4 regions of the Paenibacillus sp. GCM10028914 genome follow, and region 1 is predicted to be linked to each of the others. Evidence: riboswitches for the same ligand, from Rfam matches in the RefSeq annotation. Region 1 holds a riboswitch; each other region holds the start of a gene.
The links. Region 1 has a riboswitch for ZMP and ZTP ahead of purT (phosphoribosylglycinamide formyltransferase 2). Riboswitches for the same ligand answer to the same signal wherever they lie in the genome.
Positions count from the first base shown of each region.

Region 2: it holds a riboswitch for ZMP and ZTP, as region 1 does, so the genes downstream of both, ACFQV5_RS17895 (DJ-1/PfpI family protein) here and purT (phosphoribosylglycinamide formyltransferase 2) in region 1, are expected to answer to the same signal.
Region 3: it holds a riboswitch for ZMP and ZTP, as region 1 does, so the genes downstream of both, ACFQV5_RS10520 (bifunctional 5,10-methylenetetrahydrofolate dehydrogenase/5,10-methenyltetrahydrofolate cyclohydrolase) here and purT (phosphoribosylglycinamide formyltransferase 2) in region 1, are expected to answer to the same signal.
Region 4: it holds a riboswitch for ZMP and ZTP, as region 1 does, so the genes downstream of both, rpiB (ribose 5-phosphate isomerase B) here and purT (phosphoribosylglycinamide formyltransferase 2) in region 1, are expected to answer to the same signal.

Region 1 is NZ_JBHTFO010000014.1:28,497-33,307, forward strand. It holds gene ACFQV5_RS12855 (spermidine synthase) at 1-245, opposite strand, end outside; gene infC (translation initiation factor IF-3) at 305-778, opposite strand; gene ACFQV5_RS12865 (YebC/PmpR family DNA-binding transcriptional regulator) at 1,033-1,752, shown strand; ZMP/ZTP riboswitch at 1,785-1,865, shown strand; gene purT (phosphoribosylglycinamide formyltransferase 2) at 1,944-3,104, shown strand; gene ACFQV5_RS12875 (DUF5701 family protein) at 3,234-3,854, shown strand; gene ACFQV5_RS12880 (hypothetical protein) at 3,893-4,363, shown strand; gene ACFQV5_RS12885 (glycosyltransferase family protein) at 4,607-4,811, shown strand, end outside.
Region 2 is NZ_JBHTFO010000017.1:81,074-85,884, reverse strand. It holds gene ACFQV5_RS17915 (protein kinase family protein) at 1-307, shown strand, start outside; gene ACFQV5_RS17910 (phosphotransferase family protein) at 252-938, shown strand; gene ACFQV5_RS17905 (histidine phosphatase family protein) at 1,149-1,739, shown strand; gene ACFQV5_RS17900 (histidine phosphatase family protein) at 1,946-2,518, shown strand; ZMP/ZTP riboswitch at 2,744-2,823, shown strand; gene ACFQV5_RS17895 (DJ-1/PfpI family protein) at 2,863-3,459, shown strand; gene ACFQV5_RS17890 (hypothetical protein) at 3,878-4,186, shown strand; gene ACFQV5_RS17885 (GNAT family N-acetyltransferase) at 4,248-4,775, shown strand; gene ACFQV5_RS17880 (NUDIX domain-containing protein) at 4,793-4,811, shown strand, end outside.
Region 3 is NZ_JBHTFO010000012.1:41,142-45,952, forward strand. It holds gene ACFQV5_RS10505 (Na+/H+ antiporter subunit A) at 1-553, opposite strand, end outside; gene ACFQV5_RS10510 (hypothetical protein) at 807-1,031, shown strand; gene ACFQV5_RS10515 (hypothetical protein) at 1,047-1,322, opposite strand; gene ACFQV5_RS10520 (bifunctional 5,10-methylenetetrahydrofolate dehydrogenase/5,10-methenyltetrahydrofolate cyclohydrolase) at 1,489-2,334, opposite strand; ZMP/ZTP riboswitch at 2,406-2,483, opposite strand; gene ACFQV5_RS10525 (hypothetical protein) at 2,538-2,717, opposite strand; gene ACFQV5_RS10530 (sucrose-specific PTS transporter subunit IIBC) at 2,840-4,252, opposite strand; gene ACFQV5_RS10535 (glycoside hydrolase family 32 protein) at 4,275-4,811, opposite strand, start outside.
Region 4 is NZ_JBHTFO010000008.1:60,275-65,085, forward strand. It holds gene glyA (serine hydroxymethyltransferase) at 205-1,455, opposite strand; gene ACFQV5_RS06800 (TIGR01440 family protein) at 1,515-2,102, opposite strand; gene rpiB (ribose 5-phosphate isomerase B) at 2,175-2,630, opposite strand; ZMP/ZTP riboswitch at 2,784-2,866, opposite strand; gene ACFQV5_RS06810 (low molecular weight protein arginine phosphatase) at 2,941-3,525, opposite strand; gene ACFQV5_RS06815 (manganese efflux pump MntP) at 3,571-4,131, opposite strand; gene ACFQV5_RS06820 (L-threonylcarbamoyladenylate synthase) at 4,274-4,811, opposite strand, start outside.

The sequences.
Region 1 (4,811 bases):
ATCACAAACATATCTTCGAAAGAGGGATCATTCAATTCCATGAGATGAATGATCGCTTTCGGGTATTCAAATAAAACCCGCTCCGGTTGATCCAGATCAATTGCTCCTTGGATTGCCTCGTTATAGAACTGCATGACGCGAAAATGACCTTTCTCTCCGAACAGCTCGGTTGTGTCTAATACGATAATTTCTTGATTGTATTCATGCTCTATATGCTGTGTATGCAACCCAATGTACTCCTTCAATGAACTAAAGATAGATTCATAGCTATGCTCTTTATCCGAAGACGTAAGAACGGTAGCAGTTATCGGGCTTCAAGCTCCACCATGGCTTGCTTGCCACTAAGTTGTATACCTGTTTTTTTATGTCCAACTTCTTTTAAATCTTGAATCAGCTCTTCAAGTAGAGCCTTAGCTTTAGGTCCTTCCTTACCCTGAACTCGGACAACGAGTGAGACAGAATGGCCTGCACGTAATAGCTTTTCAGCCTGGCTTTTTTTCGTCTCATAGTCATGATCTTCAATATTTGGCGTCAACCGGATCTCTTTCAGTTTGGCAGGTTGTTCTTTCTTACGGGCTTGCTGACGCTCCTCTTTAACGGCCCCGGCTGCAACCAGACGACAGGGAGGAGGACTGCTGAATAAGGATGTGCATACAAGATCCACCTTTAACTTTCTAGCCATCTCAAGGGCTTCTTTTGTAGAAACAATGCCTAAATCCTCACCGTCTATACCTGTCAGCTCTACTTCTAGAGCTTTTATTTTCTCATTCTTAATCATGACTTCATCATACCTCTCGTTCTAAACTTTGTATTTATCATACCTTTCGTCAGTTGCGATATCAACAAACTCGAACTAGAGAACAGTTCTATACTATACCTGTACTTGAGATGTCCGTCATTGCTTCCGAGAGATAAAGTTGTATATAATGGAACAATCTGAGGAGAAAATACTTCTTCGGATGAATAGTTTTTTCATCACGAAGTAAGATGTTATAATAGAAAAGTAAAATTTATAAAGAAAGCGGGAACATCATGGGTCGTAAATGGAATAATATCAAAGAAAAGAAAGCTTCGAAGGATGCAAATACAAGTCGTATATATGCAAAATTCGGAGTCGAAATTTATGTAGCAGCAAAAAAAGGTGAGCCGGATCCTGAATCAAACCGAGCTCTGAAGGTTGTTCTAGAAAGAGCAAAAACATATAACGTACCTAAAGCAATTATCGATCGTGCTTTGGATAAAGCAAAAGGAAGTTCAGAAGAAACCTATACGGAGCTTCGTTATGAAGGATTTGGTCCTAACGGGGCTATGGTTATTGTAGATACGCTCACGAATAACGTGAACCGTACGGCGTCAGATGTACGTTCTGCCTTTAACAAGAACGGCGGAAATATGGGTGTAAGTGGATCAGTTGCGTATATGTTTGATGCGACTGCCGTTATTGGTGTTAAGGGCAAAACATTGGATGAAGTATTCGAATTATTGATGGAGGCCGATGTTGAGGTTCGTGACATTATGGAAGAAGAAGATGCTGTCATCGTATATGCAGAACCAGAACAATTCCACGAGATTCAAGAAGCTTTCAGAAATAATGGTATTTCTGAATTTACGGTCGCTGAATTAACGATGCTTCCACAAAATTATGTGGAGCTTCCAGAAGATGCGGTACCACAGTTTGAAAAATTGATTGATGCTCTTGAAGATTTGGAAGATGTACAGCAAGTGTTCCATAATGTTGACTACGAAGACTAGTACTTTTCAACACGAAATAAATGACAAATGAAAAGCTGATGTGTGACTGGCGGAGCATGGGGAACCATGAGGGAGCACATTAGTAGCAGTGGCCGTACGCCTGGGCAGAGGTAAGGAGTTTATTTCTCCTTGCCTCTTTTATTTATCTGCAAATGAAGTTAGAACAATCAGATAAAGTGAGGGATAAGGCGATGTTACAATCTAAAAAGATGCTATTGCTTGGTTCAGGAGAACTGGGGAAGGAAGTAATTATTGAAGCGCAGCGTTTAGGGGTCGAAACGGTTGCTGTTGATCGTTACGCACATGCACCTGCTATGCAGGTAGCAAACCGCAGTTATGTTATTGATATGCTGGATGAGAAGTTGCTGAGAGAAATTATTGAACAAGAGAAGCCGGATCTCATTGTCCCGGAAATTGAGGCGTTAGCGACATCGGAATTATTGAAGTTGGAGGAAGAAGGGCATCGAGTGATTCCAACAGCACGGGCAGCGAAGCTGACGATGGATCGCGAAGGTATTCGAAGGCTCGCTTCTGAGAAGCTTGGTTTACCAACAGCAGGGTACAAATTTGCGGATACCTATGAAGAGTTTGTTCAAGCAGTCCACGAGATGGGTTTCCCTTGTGTCATCAAGCCGCTTATGAGTTCCTCGGGTAAAGGTCAAAGTGTGTGCCGTGAGGAGAAGGATATTGAGCAATGCTGGAATATTGCTATGGAAGGCGGGCGAGTTCAGAACGGACGGGTCATTATTGAAGAGTTTATCCGCTTTGAATCTGAAATTACATTACTTACCGTCCGTTCCGTGAGTGGTACTAGCTTCTGTGCTCCGATTGGTCATGTTCAAGAGAGCGGTGATTATATCGAATCCTGGCAGCCTCATCCCATGACAGAGAAGCAGGTCCAAGAAGCTAAGCATATTGCAAGAACAATTACTGATGAGCTTGGTGGTTATGGTCTATTTGGCGTTGAATTATTTTTGACACAGGATAAAGTGTATTTTAGCGAAGTTTCTCCTCGGCCTCACGATACGGGGTTAGTAACACTCGTTACACAAAATTTATCTGAATTTGCGCTTCATGTCCGTGCAATCCTAGGCTACCCTATTCCGGAGATCTTGTTGTTGTCTCCAGGTGCCAGCAGACCTCTGAAAGCAGAGCTCGAACTGGAAGACTATCGAATTACGGGTGTAGAAAAGGCTTTAGCTGTAGAGAATACGCAGGTACGTGTATTTGGAAAGCCGGTTAGTAAGGTTGGTCGGAGAATGGCTGTAGCTTTATCAACAGCGGAATCAGTCGAAGAAGCACGAGCTCGTGCTAAGCAAGCGCTGGATGGACTATCGGTGGAGAAAGCATAGATATTAAGAATAACGAGATCCGGGAATGAGTTGCAAACGACAACTTATACCCGGCTTCTTTTTTATATTTAGAATCAAATGTTGTAGAATAGTATTTGGAGCAGTTCAAGCGAGGGAAGGGATATACAAATGATTGATAATGAGTTTGATCGACAAGTTCAGAATTTAATTTCCAAAGGTTATCCCGAGATAATGGGACTTGAAGCAGAAGAGTTTATGAAACAAATCGAACCACTTAGAGAAAAAACCAAATTTACTGAAGATAAATATGAAGAGCTAGGCCGTATTCCCTTTGTTATCGTCATAAAGAGTGACTGGATGAACGGGGAAAGGGCCATGCAGCTTGTTGAACGACAAAATAAAAAAGGTTTTAGTGTATTGGATGCAGAAGAGGTCCAAAGATTTAAACCTATTGAAGGCATAGAGCTGCCCGGCGGAATGGCATATCTGGTTATCGATATCGATACTGGAAAAGAAACACGTAATATTACACCTAATGAAGCTATCCAGATTATCAGTAATGAGAGTAGATCACCGCTCACCTTAGAGGAGGGGGTTGCTCTTATTACGCATTATCCTGATATTTTGATGAAGAATAATGGGTTTTATTTGCTTGGCTCCCGGTGTGGTGACAAGAGAGTTACCGCTTTATGGATAAGTGAAAATAAGCCTAAGTTGGGATGGTGCTGGGCAGGTAACCCTCACACATGGCTAGGCTCCGCTTCTTGTAGCCTAAGAGCTGGAATTTAATATCCATATTATTTGGTATACGAGAGGATAAGACGCACATGCAGCAAAGTAAAGTAGATATTTCTGGCGAAGGTGAAGTGCTTCTGAGCAAACACTCTGACCAACATTGGAGACGTCGTAAGGTTGAACTTGAGAACTGGACCAACAGGACAAAAGTGCGTAAGGAGGGAAAAAGGACCACAATATTTGATGGCGTCGATGTAGACACGGAGATTTATCCAGCACTTAGTAAGCTGAAGCAAATAGGGATACAAACGGAGTATTCTTGCGCTGGTGTAAGTCCTTTGGATGAGCCCTTGGATCACTCACTATATGCCTATATTACTTTTATGGATGGAGCTTACGCAGAAAAATTTGCTGGAATTATTGTGAATGTAATGAAGAATCGAGCCTTATTGACTTATGAACCGGGGAGAAAAAGGTACGACGTGTCTTCTTTTTTCATAGGACATAATCGAACTTTTTGTTTCTTAATAGATCATTGTGCTGCATTGATGAATAATAGATAGCCAAGGATATCATATAAAAACGCCGTGCTCAAATTTGCTGAGTGCGGCGTTTGTTGTTTGAAAAGCTAATTTAAGCTCTTTGTATGGCGAGGATAGGGGATCCGGAGCCCTGATTTCATAGAAAAATAGTGTGATCATAGAACCTATCATTTTAGGGCGAACACCCTAACTCAAATGAAGCTACATACGCATATCTTAGAATAAGTGATTTCAAAGGGATTGCTGTATATGAGGAGAGGTTTTATGAAAAAAAATTTTATAAAAAGACCTTTCAATTTAAAGGATCATAATAAATGGATCAGGGAACAAGTGATAACCTCAATAAACAAAGAATTATTACCTGAAAAAAATACGATGCATGATTATCAGTCCAGTATACAGAGTGAGATAACATTGTTAAGAGATAATCAGCAACAAGGTATCATTAATAACAAAATCATATATAAAA
Region 2 (4,811 bases), on a different contig from region 1:
GGAAGTGCTAGATCGCTTTAATTTAGGGAACCTCATGGGGTTTCAAGAAACTTCCAATGGTGTTGGCAAGCAAACTATCTTTGTCAGTTCTGATTTAGGAGAATATGTGCTTAAAGGTAATCCCTTATATGAGGGACAATTTCTTGAAGAGAAATTTTATGTGGAAAGCTTAAACAAACTAACAAGCCTACCTGTTTCTGTCCCATACATAGTAGATGAACGCAATGATATTTTTGGTTGGAAATGCTGTTATGCCTCGACTTCCTGGAGAGCACATCTCCGATCAAGACCTCAAAAACAAGATTAGCAAAGAAGAAGAAAAACAAATTGTTAAACTGCTAGCAAACACTTTATGTGAGTTGCATCAATGGAAAGTTGAGGATTTTGGTGAGTTTGATCCAAAGAATCAATGTATTAGACCGTTTAATGGCACCTATAAAACTTGGCTTTACGATCGGATAAGATATTGGTTGGAAGATGCGAAGAAGTATTCCGTAATTACTCCCAAAGATATTGAATGGGTAGAGAAATTATTTTTAATGTGTGAAGAATCGTTTAATGCTCTAAATTCACCCACATTTGTAATGGGCGACTTTAAAGCAGATAATGTGCTGGTTCAACGATCAACCGAGGACTGGATGTTAGGTGGAATCTTTGATTTTACAACTGGGTATTTTGGCGATGGCATAGCTGACCTACCAAGAATAGTTATCATGTATATAGATGAAGATGAAGAAGAACATGCCAAGCTATTTATCAGAGAGTATTTCAATCGTTGTGAAGACAAAGAAGCCTTCAATGCAAGAATTAAAATTCATATGCTTCATCAAAGAGTGTTGGATTGGGGATGTGCCAAGGCAATTGGCGAGGTAACTTGGGATGACACGATGTCCTTTTCGGAGTGGGCTGAAAAATATACGGAATTTGAGATCTTATAAAGCTTAGTATGAATTCTTTTCGAAGAAGGTGCTGACATCTTATAAGATTATATTCATGCATCGGGCAAACGCCCTCGGTCCGGCAGGGGGGATTTCAGAAAGCGAATACAGCCGGACAACATTACACTGGCTAAGTCTGGCGATCCGTCGCATTCGCGCCTTAAGCTAGTGAGGGTCGTGAATATAAAGACGTTAGCTGAAACCATTGCAATGTTGATTAAAGAAAGTGGTGAGATAGAAGTAGTGGAAACCAAATTGTATTTTGTTAGACACGCAGAGTCTGGATATGTAGAAGGTAAAGAAAGAACCAGAGGATTATCAGAAAAAGGAAAAGGAGATTCACAAACGATACTAGAAATTTTTAAATCGGTACACATAGAGATTTTTGTCTCAAGTCCTTACATGAGATCAATCGAAACGATCCGACCAACATCAAATGATCAACATAAAGAGATAACTATAGAAGAAGACTTACGTGAAAGAATCATTGGTGAATTTACCTCAGTTACGTTTAAGGAAGCAAAGCATCGCGTATTTGAAGATATTGATTATTCTTTCCCAGGAGGAGAGTCTAGTAAAGAGGCGCAATTGCGTGCAATTACCGTCATTGATAGGATCATTGAAATTCATCAAGGAAAGAAGATTGTAGTTGGAACACACGGTGATATCATGACATTGATATTGAATTACTTTGATAAACAATATGGGTATAGCTTTTGGGAATCGACTACAATACCTGATATATACAAATTAAGATTTAAAGATCGAGATTTAATTGAAGTGACGAGAATGTGGGAGTAAATTCATCTGTGAGAATCGAAGATTCTCGTCTTATAACAACACATCTACGCTTCGACCTTCGCCCTTGATCCGCAAGATGGGAGTGCAGTGGAGGATTCAGCTCACAACCCTGCGAGGCTAAGTTTTCGACCCGGCGCTAAGCGCCTTAAGCGACGTTATGTGAAATCACAGTAAAGTACATATGATAGCGACTTAAGGAGGTCTGTATGATAACCACAATCTATATGGTTAGGCATGCTGAATCACCATACGATGAAGGGAATGAGAGAACAAGAGGACTTACCGCAAAGGGTAAGTTGGATGTTGAAAAAGTAACGAAGTTACTTATTGATGAAGGAATAGACATAATTATTTCAAGTCCATATTCTCGAGCCGTACTGAGTGTTGAGGGATTGGCTCAACACTTAAACTTAGAGATAGAAACTTTTGAAGATCTTAGGGAACGTCAATTTGCTTCAGATTATATTATTGATCTAATGTCTAATATTAGAAATAACTTCTACAACCCTGAGTATGCACTACCAGGTGGTGAATCTAACGCAGATTGCCAGAATAGGTCAATCGGAGTGCTCAAAACCATATTAAAAGAACACCAAGGGAAGAAAATTGTTCTTGGAACACACGGTCTTGTAATGACTTTGATGATGAATCATTTTGATACTAATTATGGCTTGGAGTTCTTAGATCAATTAAAGAAACCGGATATCTATAAAATGCAATTTGAAGATCTAGAATTAAAAGAAGTAATCAGAATGTGGAAGGAATGTGACATTACATAAAATCGAACAAGCCGCCGCGTTCCCTGGAGTAAAGTCGAGGAAGTATATGCCGGGACATATCGGCACCACCTAACTGCATCGTGGCGATTTGCTACGCAGCCTTAAGGTGGGGGACGTCGTGAACACGGTAACGTTATAAGAAATGATCGCAAAGGGCCATTAAAAACAATTTCATGTTCGATATATTGATATCTCTAAATTGTAAGATATAATTAACTTCAAGAATATGGTATGTGTAACTGGCGAGAACGTAGATAACTACGGTGGAGCACATACTTCATATGCCGTTCGCCTGGGCAAAGTATTTGGTCTTATGAGATCAAGTACTTATTTTATTTTAGGAGATGGTCTGGGTGAATAGAACAAGGAATGTAGCGGTATTATTGTATGAGCATGTAGATGGTTTAGATTTTTGTGGAGCATTCGATGTATTTGCTACCGCGAGCAATTGGGGAAAGGATTTTAATACTTATACTGTGAGTGAGAAAGCTGGGTTAATAAATACGATTAGTTCGTTTGCAGTTTCCCCTAAATATAATTTTAACGATTGTCCTCAACCTGATATTTTGGTTATCCCTGGAGGCATAGGATCTAGAACAGAAATGAATAATGAGGTTTTAACATCATGGATCAATAGTATTTCTAAAGATACAGAACTTGTATTATCCATTTGTACGGGTGCGCTATTGTTAGCAAAGGCAAATCTGTTAAGTGGACTAAAGGTAACAACGAATAGAAGGGCAATGGATTTATTAGCACAAGTGGCACCTAAGGATTGTGAAATAATAGATGACATCAGGTATATAGACAATGGTAAGATAGTGATGTCGGCTGGTGTTACTGCTGGAATTGATGCTTCTCTCTATGTTGTATCAAGACTATTAGGAGTAGAGAGAGCAATAGAAACAGCATCAAGATTAGAGTATATATGGAATCAGTAACTGACCAAGAAGGGAATACCTATCCAAGCCAATTGTATGGACCAAGTGTTAGCGCACTTGGTCTTTATTAACTACAATATGCGTATGGGGATTGTTCAGAAAATTTTGAGGGATTATTTGAACTAGATTTAGAGAAATTAATATCTGGAGAGTTCAAGTGATTCGGATATGCGGAAAGTAGTGAAAGTAATAAAACCATGCATAAGTGATATAGATTATCAACATAAAGCAAACACACAATAATTCATATAACAACATATACATGCATAATAGCCTTGGCTCGTAGATACAAGAAACGTTATAGGAAATCAGCATAGAATCGAAAAGTACCTATGCCAACCACAATGGGAATGTGGAATGAAGTTAAAGTCAGTTAATTGAGAAAGCGTTGATTAACAAAGAAAGGATGATTGTTAAAATGCGTAAATGGTTTTTATCAGGATTGTTACTCGTATTTATATCATTAATTATAGTTTGGATAACACAAATGTATGAAATATTAGTTTTCTTTAATATGTCACTAGGGATGATTAGTCTAGCAATAGCCCTATATATTCAAATCGGATTAAAGTGGTTGTATAACTATAACGAGTTTAGAAACAATCATAACGGAGCAGATTACCAGGAGAAGAATCGATTAAAATACAAGTTCATAATGTTTGGTTTTCCTAATATAGTGGTTGGAGGGATTGTAAATGAGGTTTTTGATATCTGGCCTTGGAATTAGCTGAGAAGAATGTTGGATTTCCGTTATATGAAATCGGAGCACTTACTAAGGAGGATTTATGATGCACATAGAAACCTCGAGATTAATAATTAGAGACCTCATAATGAAGGATTGGACAGATGTACATATATATGCGTCTAATCCTAAAGTAACAGAATATACGATTTGGGGACCAAACAATGAAGATGAAACTAAAGCATACGTCAATGAACAAATTGAAAAACAACAAACAATTGACCGAACCGATTTTGAACTTGCAGTAATATTGAAAGATACGAATCAATTAATAGGTGGATGTGGATTTTATATTAAAGAGTTAAATGCAGAAATCGGTTATTGCTTTAATCCAGATTACTGGAAAAATGGATATGCAAGTGAAGTATCAAAAGCAATGTTAAAGTTAGCATTTGAAAAATTCAAAGTACATAGAGTTTATGCAACATGTCGTCCAGGTAATATTGGATCTGCAAAGGTTTTAAGTAAAATTGGAATGAAAAAAGAAGGCCATTTAAGAGAACATATATGGGCTAAAGGGAAATTTCATGATTCATATTTATTTTCCATTTTAGAGAATGAATATACAGAATAGTGCCTTAGGAGATGAGAATGAACACTCGATTAATGT
Region 3 (4,811 bases), on a different contig from region 1:
ATAACATAAGAAAACCGGTGAACATGGCAAGACCACCAAATACGGTAATAAGCATGGATTTTAGCGCTCCGTATCTGGAGCGATCTCTAGTATGCCAGAAAGCGATCAGCAGGAAGGAAGATACACTCGTCAATTCCCAAAATCCGTAAAGTACCATCACGTTATCGGACAGCACGACACCGAGCATAGCCCCCATGAACAGAAGCAAGTATACATAAAACCGGTGGATCGCTTCTTTGTTCTTATCCATGTAGAACACAGAATAGAAGACAACAAGCATACCAATGCCCGTAATCAGCAAGGCAAATAACAGACTCAGTCCATCAAGATATACGGTGAAATTGATGCCTAAAGAAGGTATCCATCGTAAGGTAGAGAGTACTTCTCCCCCCTCCTGTACCGAAGGAATCCTGCTGATGAAATAGGCGAACAAAATCGCAGGGACAGGCAGGATAAACCATCCTGTGTGTATTCGTTTCATAAACTTGTAAAACAGAGGTACCAAAACGGCAAAAAGAATAGGTACCATAATGGCGACGTGAAGCAGCGACAAGTTGATTCCTCCTTAGCCCAAAAATGTAATCTTTCCTTAGTATTGCCAAAATTATTACCAATACATAGATCGTAAGACCAAAAAAACGCAAAAAGAGCCCGCTGTTGGCAGGCTCCTCCGGTTATTTCCATATATAGTTCGCGTTCAGTCTCAAACTGAGAATCAGTATAGCTTAATTTTGGCGCTTTTGTCAAAAGAATTATGAATGAAAAATCTGAGATGGGGAATCACTCTTAGGTGAGGAGTGATAATAATGATTACCCGGAAAGTCACCGTTTGTGTTACGCTGTTCGCCTTTCTAATCATCGGGGCAGCGTTGATGGACAGGCATATTAACCGAATACATTACCCTGAATCAAACCTAGAGCCATTTAGCTATACAGATCATTTAAACAATCGCAGCCTAAAAGAAACAAACAATGGTGCCGCGTCCTTTTATCCGCGAGAATACATCAGAATCATCCGTACAACCGAGTAATTCAGGCCCACTTGATTACAGACTTTTGAAAGCTTTAATGAAGCTGGCTGGGTTATCTTTAACCGTATACGAATATACACCTAGCTTCGTATGCAGATAAAGAAATCCACCCGTTTCCCCCATCTTACGATAAGACACGTCAAACACATCGGTTATCGGAAACTCACGATACTGAGTTACGATCTTATCATTATACAAATATAAAGTACGGTTTTCCTCAATCGTTCTTTGTTCCGTACTTCCAACTTCTCTCCGGATTTTATAATAGGGCTGTACAGCTAACCACTCCATATTTGCCCTCCTGTTCGTAAGTTCAAGAATGTAGTCTCAGGGTATTCGTACTTAGCAATCATTGTAGCATAATCTTAATCAATTCAAAATTTTCATATGAAAAGAAACAGCTACTCATCCATACAGGATAAATAGCCGTCTCATGATACTTACATTGTTGTTACGTTTAATTCACGGTCTTCTCCGCAGCATCAACCGTATGCTTCAGTAATGTAGCGATCGTAACCGGCCCAACACCACCGGGAACAGGAGTTATCGCACTTGCACGCTCATAACAAGCATCGTAATCACAATCTCCGATATTGCCTTCATTGTATCCAGCATCCATAATAACTGCGCCTTGCTTGATCCAATCTCCTTGAATGAAGTTAGGTTTTCCGACTGCCGCCACAACGATATCCCCTTGGGATACCAGTTGGTCTAAATTTTGCGTTCTGGAATGACAAATGGTCACGGTAGCATTCCGATTCAGAAGCATCATTGACACCGGCTTTCCGAGAATCGGACTTCTGCCTACAACGACAGCGTGCTTTCCTTCCATCGGAATCTGGTATTCGTCCATAATTGCCAGAATAGCTGCTGGCGTACAGGAAGGAAAGGCTGCCTGCCCAAATGCATTTTGAGCAAATCCAAGCATGGTAACACCGTCTACATCTTTTTCAATCGAGATTGCTTCAAAAGCAGCGCGTTCATCAATATGATGCGGGACCGGATGCTGAAGCAATATACCGTGAACAGACGGATCATTATTTAGATCACGAATAACGTTAATTAATTCTTCCGTAGAAGTTGAGCTTTCCAGCACTACACGTTTGGAATCGATCCCGAGTCTCTTGCAGGCATTCCCCTTCATTCGAACGTATGTCTCTGAGGCAGGGTCATCACCGACAAGTATAGTTGCCAAACAAGGCGTAACTCCATTCTGTACCAATTGTTCGACACGCTCTTTCAATTCCTCTTTAATACGATTTGCGACTTGATTACCATCCAAGATCAATGGTTCATTCTTCATGTTTACCAGCCCTTTCGACAAGTTATGTTTATAAAACACAAAGAGGTAAGGAGATTCTTCGAGAATCTCCTTACCTCTGCCCAGGCGTACGGCTGTTATCTATGTGCTCCCTCATGGTGTTCCATGCTACGCCAGTTACACATAGTGACTTTTGTTAAATATATCACGTTTTGAAGCAATGCGCATCTATCTTTGGGATGTTATTATTCTTTTTTTCGGCGGTTGAATCGATCCATCACTTCTAGTGCTACGATAAACAAGACGAATAAAATGAACATGGATATAGATCTGTAATAGTCGATTAATCCGAACTGGGGCGCGATCCCGGCAGTGATGCCGACAATCACTATGCCAAGCACAGATAGCTTCCAACCTCTAAACATGATGCACGACTCCTCACATTTAAGCTTTCTGTCACTCATTATACAATGTTCTCCAGCAGAAGTAACTTCTTCTCCGTACAAGAAAAAAGCTCGCCAGCAATGCGGCGAGCTTTCTATATCTACTATTTATTTTTCAAACTCAGTTCATCCAGCATTTTATCATTAAACCCAAAGAACCAGGTTAATGCAAATGCTATTGCCATGGCTACTATGTTACAGAGGATATAAAGTGGAAGCTGGCTATTCAAGTAAAGGAGCGTTCCTGGTATAACGGTGACTGCCATACCAGTAGCTTTAAGCTGGAATAGCGATGCCATGAATCCGCCTACACCCCCACCGATTAAACCCATAACAAACGGCTTAACATAACGCAGGTTGACACCAAATATAGCTGGTTCTGAAATACCCAATAATGCGGAGAACGAAGACGGGAACGACAACGCTTTCAGCTTCTTATTCTTCGTCTTCATGCCTACTGCAAGACAAGCTGCGCCTTGAGCAGCCATCGCGCTTGTGACGATTGCGTTAAATGGATTGGCTCCTGTCCGCTCAAGTAATTGGATCTCCAAAAAGTTAAAGATATGATGCACACCCGTAACGACAATAATCTGATTAAGGAAGCCAATGAGAAGTCCTGCCAAACCGAAAGGAAGTTCTAACACGAACGTTGTTGCGTTCAGAACGATTTCTTCAACTGAATGGAATACGGGACCAATCGCGAATAGTCCAAGAATAATCATGACAACAAGGGTTAAGAATGGTGTTACGATCAAATCAATGGCTTCAGGAATTCTCTTTCTAAGAAAACGCTCAAATTTCGCACCTAGTAATCCCATAAAAAAAGCTGGCAGAACGGACCCTTGATATCCAACAACCGGTATAAATCCAAGGAATATAAGTGCTTCTGATGACCCATTAGCTACTTCATAAGCATTAGGTAATGCAGGATTTACAAGCATCAAGCCTAAGACAATCCCGAGGACCGGACTACCGCCAAATACTCTGAATGCGGACCAAGCAACCAAAGCAGGCAAGAACGCAAATGCCGTATCCGTTAGCACCTGTGTAAAGAGCAGGAAGTTCGGTGAAATATCAGCTGGTGTTGCACCAAACCACGCAAGCACCTGTTCTTGTGTCAGTAACCCCCGAAGTCCCATAAATAATCCTGTTGCAACCAATACGGGGATAATCGGAACGAATACGTCACCGAAAGTACGAATTGCACGTTGAAAAGCATTCCCTGATTTCTTTGATTCGCTTTTTAACGCCTCTTTACTTGTGCTTTCTAATCCAAGGTTTTCGACCTCTTCAAATATTTGATTAACCGTACCGGTACCAAAGATAATCTGATATTGGCCCGAGTTAAAAAAAGCGCCTTTAACCTTCTCGATATTCTCTACCTTTTTCTGATCAATCTTCTTCTCATCGTGAACCATAATACGAAGCCTTGTTGCACAGTGAGCAAAAGAAGCAATATTCTCTCTCCCGCCAATTGCTTCTACTACTGATTTTGCAATATCATGATTATTCGCCATTCTTCCTTCTCCCCTTTTATTATTAGTCTACTGCTTGTGCAAGATCCCATTTTGTCATTGTCATATGTGCACTGCCCTCTTCAGTGAAGAAGCGAATTTCCTCGCTGCCTGATTGCGGAAATATCCTGCTCGTGAATACCTCTTCGCCATCATTTATAAAAACCTCAACAGAGGATGTATCTACAAAAAGGTGAAATTTAATGTTCTCACTATCCAACCTACACGATCTAATCGCATTGTTTGTACCGTCACTCAGATTGCCAGACTCTGCGCGATTTAGCGTTATTTTTTTGTTGGTTTTATCATATCGAATGATCGTCTGCTCTTGCTGACTCGCACGAATGACAATCCCAACCGCAGCAGCCTTCACAGCACTAAACTCGCATACCATTTCGAAGGTTGTACCTCTTACTCCCTCATAGGTTCGAACCTCATTCTCGATCATATCTTGTATTACAATCGACCGCCCCCGAAGCTTCTGCAATTCCGGTACAGGCTGTTGAATCAGTTTTCCATGACGAATTTTAAGCTCCCTCGGAATCGTTAAGCAATGCGCCCA
Region 4 (4,811 bases), on a different contig from region 1:
TTGATTTTACACCTGCAAGCGTCATGATTCCTTTTGTCTAATAATGGGCACGAAATCATGAATACACCCTAGCATACTATGTTTTCCATTTTGTCAAAAAAAGATGCCCATTCTTTCAATTTCGCAAAAAAAAGTCCCCGCCTTCAACGAAGACGAGGACTCGGACAAGGCTAAAGCCTTAAGTCTGCCAAATTATCTATTTAATTAATATTTCATTTCTGGGTACAAAGGATACTTCTCTGTCAGTTCAGCCACCATGCGGCTTGCTTTAGCAAGTGTTTCCTCGTCATTTGGCTGACGCAGGGTAAGAGCAATGATCTTACCGATCTGAACCATCGCTTCTTCATCCATACCGCGGGAAGTTACAGCCGGCGTACCAATGCGGATACCGCTTGTTACGAAAGGACTTGTAGGATCGAACGGAATCGCATTCTTGTTCACTGTGATTCCGATGGAATCAAGAACCTTCTCCGCATCTTTACCGGTAATGTCGAGGTTACGCGTATCAACCAGCATCAGGTGATTGTCGGTTCCGCCGGACACGATGTTAAGTCCTTCGGAAATTAACGTTTCCGCCAATACTTTAGCGTTCTTCACAACTTGCTGCGCATGCTCCTTGAAGGATGGTTCGAGCGCTTCACCCAGAGCAACTGCTTTGGATGCGATCACGTGCATAAGTGGTCCACCTTGGGAACCTGGGAATACAGCTTTATCGATCGCTGCTGCCCATGGCTGCTTACAAAGAATCATACCGCCACGTGGTCCGCGCAGTGTTTTGTGTGTTGTTGTCGTTACAAAATGTGCATGCGGTACTGGGTTAGGATGCAGACCTGCAGCAACAAGACCCGCAATATGAGCCATATCAACCATGAACAACGCACCTACGTCGTTCGCGATAGAAGCCAGTGCTTCGAAATCGATTGTACGCGGATATGCACTTGCGCCTGCAACGATCAGACGTGGACGGTGCTTGAAAGCCGCTTTGCGTACTTCGTTGTAGTCGATAAGGAACGTATCTTCCTGAACACCATAAGCAACAAAGTTATACAAAAGACCAGATGCATTAACAGGACTTCCGTGGGTCAAGTGCCCGCCGTGTGCCAAATTCATACCAAGTACAGTGTCACCAGGCTTCAATGCAGCCAAATATACAGCCATGTTCGCCTGTGCTCCAGAGTGAGGCTGAACGTTGACATGTTCTGCACCGAACAATTCTTTTGCACGGTCACGAGCCAGATCTTCCACAATATCAACACGTTCACAACCGCCGTAGTAACGTTTGCCTGGGTATCCTTCAGCATATTTATTAGTCAGTACGGAACCCATCGCTTCCATAACTGCTTCACTCACGATATTCTCGGAAGCGATAAGCTCAATATTGCTGCGTTGACGTTTCAGTTCCAAATTCATAGCTTCCAGGACAGCCGGGTCTTGCTTACGCAAATTCTCCATCATTAAAGGTTCCTCCCCAAAATTAAATAATTATATGGTACATCATCAATCACAGCCCAAACTTAATCACATGCTGATGAATCGTTCTCCTGCTCCAACCGATACTTGGCCCTCTCCCCGCCGATTAGCTTCGGTCTCGTGAAAGCCGCAGTCACACGCGCCTCTCCGATATACCGGATACTTGGGCGAAAAGGTACCGCAACACGGCGCAGATGCATTCCAATCATCGTCTCACCGATATCTACGCCAGCATGAGCTAAGATACTCTCTGCAAGACACGGGTCTTTAAAACGGCGATAAGCCGCAGAAGCCATGGAACCGCCCGCATGCGGAACCGGTACAGCAGCAACTTCTGTTAGTCCCAAGTGTTCAAGCAATTCGCGCTCCACCACAAGTGCACGGTTCAAATGCTCGCAACACTGAAAAGCGGTGTAAAAACCATACGCTGTTTGTACTTCCATAATGGCATCCAGCACTTGATTAGCTGTTTCGAGCGCTCCACCGGTACCAATCCGGCGACCCACAATTTCACTAGTGCTCGTTCCAACAACCAGCACCTTGCCTGGTCCAAGACTTGCAGCCTCGGCTAACTCTTTCACAACTGTCACGGTTTGCTCTTTCAACGCATGATCAATCGGGTAATCTGTCATGTCACAGCCCTCCATGGAGTTCGTCTGAATGCAACTGCTTTATGCAAAGTTACCGTCATTCCTGGAATGAACTTACTTCTTCAAGTAACGTTCCTCGATCGCTTTAATCTTGTTCACTCTGCCCACATGCCGCTCACCTTGACTAAACTCCGTTTCAAGCCAAGCGGTTACGATTTCTGCTGCGAGTCCAGGTCCTACCACTCGTTCACCGAGAGCAAGCACGTTGCTGTCATTATGCTCACGGGTAGCTTTTGCCGAAAACACATCATGCGTCAGCGCACAGCGGATGCCCGGCACCTTGTTCGCTGCAATACTCATACCGATTCCCGTTCCGCAGATTAGAATTCCACGATCAGCCTCTCCGGAAACAACCTTCTCGCATACCGGAAGCGCGTAATCAGGATAATCTACCGAATCAGAACAACCACAGCCCAAATCTTCAACCTCATGTCCAAGGCTACGAATGACCTGTGAAATTTCTTCTCTCAAACGAATACCGGCATGATCTGTGCCCAATGCGATTTTCATATGAAAAACCCCCTAATAAGTTTCATCTTTTGTCTTTCGCATTTTTGCAGAATATCGCAAAACGCGCGTACAACAACTTGTATCATTATAACCCAAATTGTCATCAAAAGACGAAAAAAAGAGCAGTCCGCGCACGTGAAATGTGCACCAAATGCTCTTTGCCCAGGCGACCGGCCGTATGTTTCCGGTGCTCCATCGTGGTTTCATCCACTTCGTCGCCAGTTACACCGGAATCCGTGTTTTTCCCCTTCATCTTAAATCAAACGCTGAGGAAAAGCAACGGATAATTTGCGTATATGTGATCCAATTCCTATTTATTCTCAAGATCCAGTTTGTCCAGTAAGCGAAACAACGCTGAACGGATTTCCGCTGCCGTTGCCTCATAATCCTCGAGAGAGCCGCCGAATGGATCGGAAATATCAAAGCTCGGAATCCGCTGTCTGAGTTCAATAAGTCTTACTTTATCCTGCTCCAGCAACTCGCCGCCAAGAGATCTCGTCATCTCCATCGACGCGAGAAGACTGTCCTGTTCTTGCAAATCACGAAGCACCCGCTCATCATTCTCAACGTATTCCTTTAACGTGTGAACTTTGTCCGCAGCATAGGGGAACTGACGAATCGCGTACTGCTTATGGGATAATGTCAATGTCAGAATAAGATCTGCCCATTCCACCAAATCTATGCTTAAAGGTTTAGATGTCAATCCATCCTCGATTTGCTGATCCCGAAGCACCGACTCCGCATGTGATGAAATCGGCATTCCTTCAATAGCTGCAACACCAGCAGAACGTACCTCAAGGGCGATTCCTCTCCCCTTGGCAAGTTTACGCAGCATACCTTCAGCCATCGGACTGCGACAGGTGTTGCCGGTACAAACGAACAATATGTTTTTCACGGTCTCCACCTCCCCTAAATTGTATACTTTACTGCCGTTATTGTATCAAAATATAAACATCAAACCAAATGCAAGCAGAATGACGCCGCCTAACATTTCTCCGTATTCACCAAGTTTGCTAGCTGCCTGCCGACCAATTGTCAGCCCTAAGATGGACATAAGCCCGCCAATAACACCAAATGAAATGACAATCGGCAGCATATCTTTCACAAACATCCCCAGCGAGACACCTACTGAGAAGGAGTCGATACTGACGCTGAGTGAAAACAGTAGCATGCCGAGCAGCGTTGTGGGATTTACAAACCCTCCCTCTTCTTTTCGAAAAGAGTTCCAGATCATATGTCCACCAAGAAGCACAAGGAGACCTCCTGCGGCAAACCCCGTAACTTGTCCGAGCAAAGCTCCAACATATCGGCCGGCAACCAGCCCGATCAACGGCATGATCATATGAAAAAAGGCGATCAGTAAACTGATCATCAGGATATGTCTCAGCCGGATACCTCTCATGCCAACGCCAATTCCTAATGAAAATGCATCAAGCCCGAGCGCCACAGCCATAATTAAGATGGTCGCGAGCTGCCCTGATTGGATTGAAGTTTCCAACATCTGAATTTCCCCCAAGTCCCTATGGTCTTGTACACCATATGCGGACAAGGGGCGATTCATACCTGATTTTGCATCGAGGGGGTCAGAGAGAAACCCGTCCTAATCATGCGGCCTCACCTAATTTATCGTGGCAGCAACCTCATTAATCCATTTCATCTGCTAGTAAAATATGATGGCCTGCCGCCTTAAGCAGCCGGTTCATCACTGCGGCGCCAAGGCCTTTCTCCGGGCAGGATTCAGCCAGGAGAAAGGTCGCGCCCTCTTCATCGAATTGGCGCAGCCCGGCGTAAAGCCGCTTAGCCGCTTCCTCAGGTGCGGCCAAGCTGCCGAGCGAGACGACGACGTCTGCGCGGTAGTGACCGATGTGCTCGTCGAACGACAGCACACCGGTCTTTTCTCCGCGCGCCTTCGCGGCGTCAAGCTCGGCCTGGATCTTGGCGGACACAGCGTCTGCCGTCCGCCCTTGTACGATGCACAGCGCACCTTTGGGTGCGTAGTGCGTGTACTTCATGCCCGGCGAGCGAGGCGCCGGGCTGTCAGTGCCACCGGCGCGCGTAAGCGCCGGGTCGCGCTGCACGCTTGCCGCAATGGCGGCAAGCTGCTCTTCCGTGACGCCGCCGGGGCGAAGCACCGTCACGGCACCGTCCTGGCCTACCTGCACGACCGTCGACTCGACACCG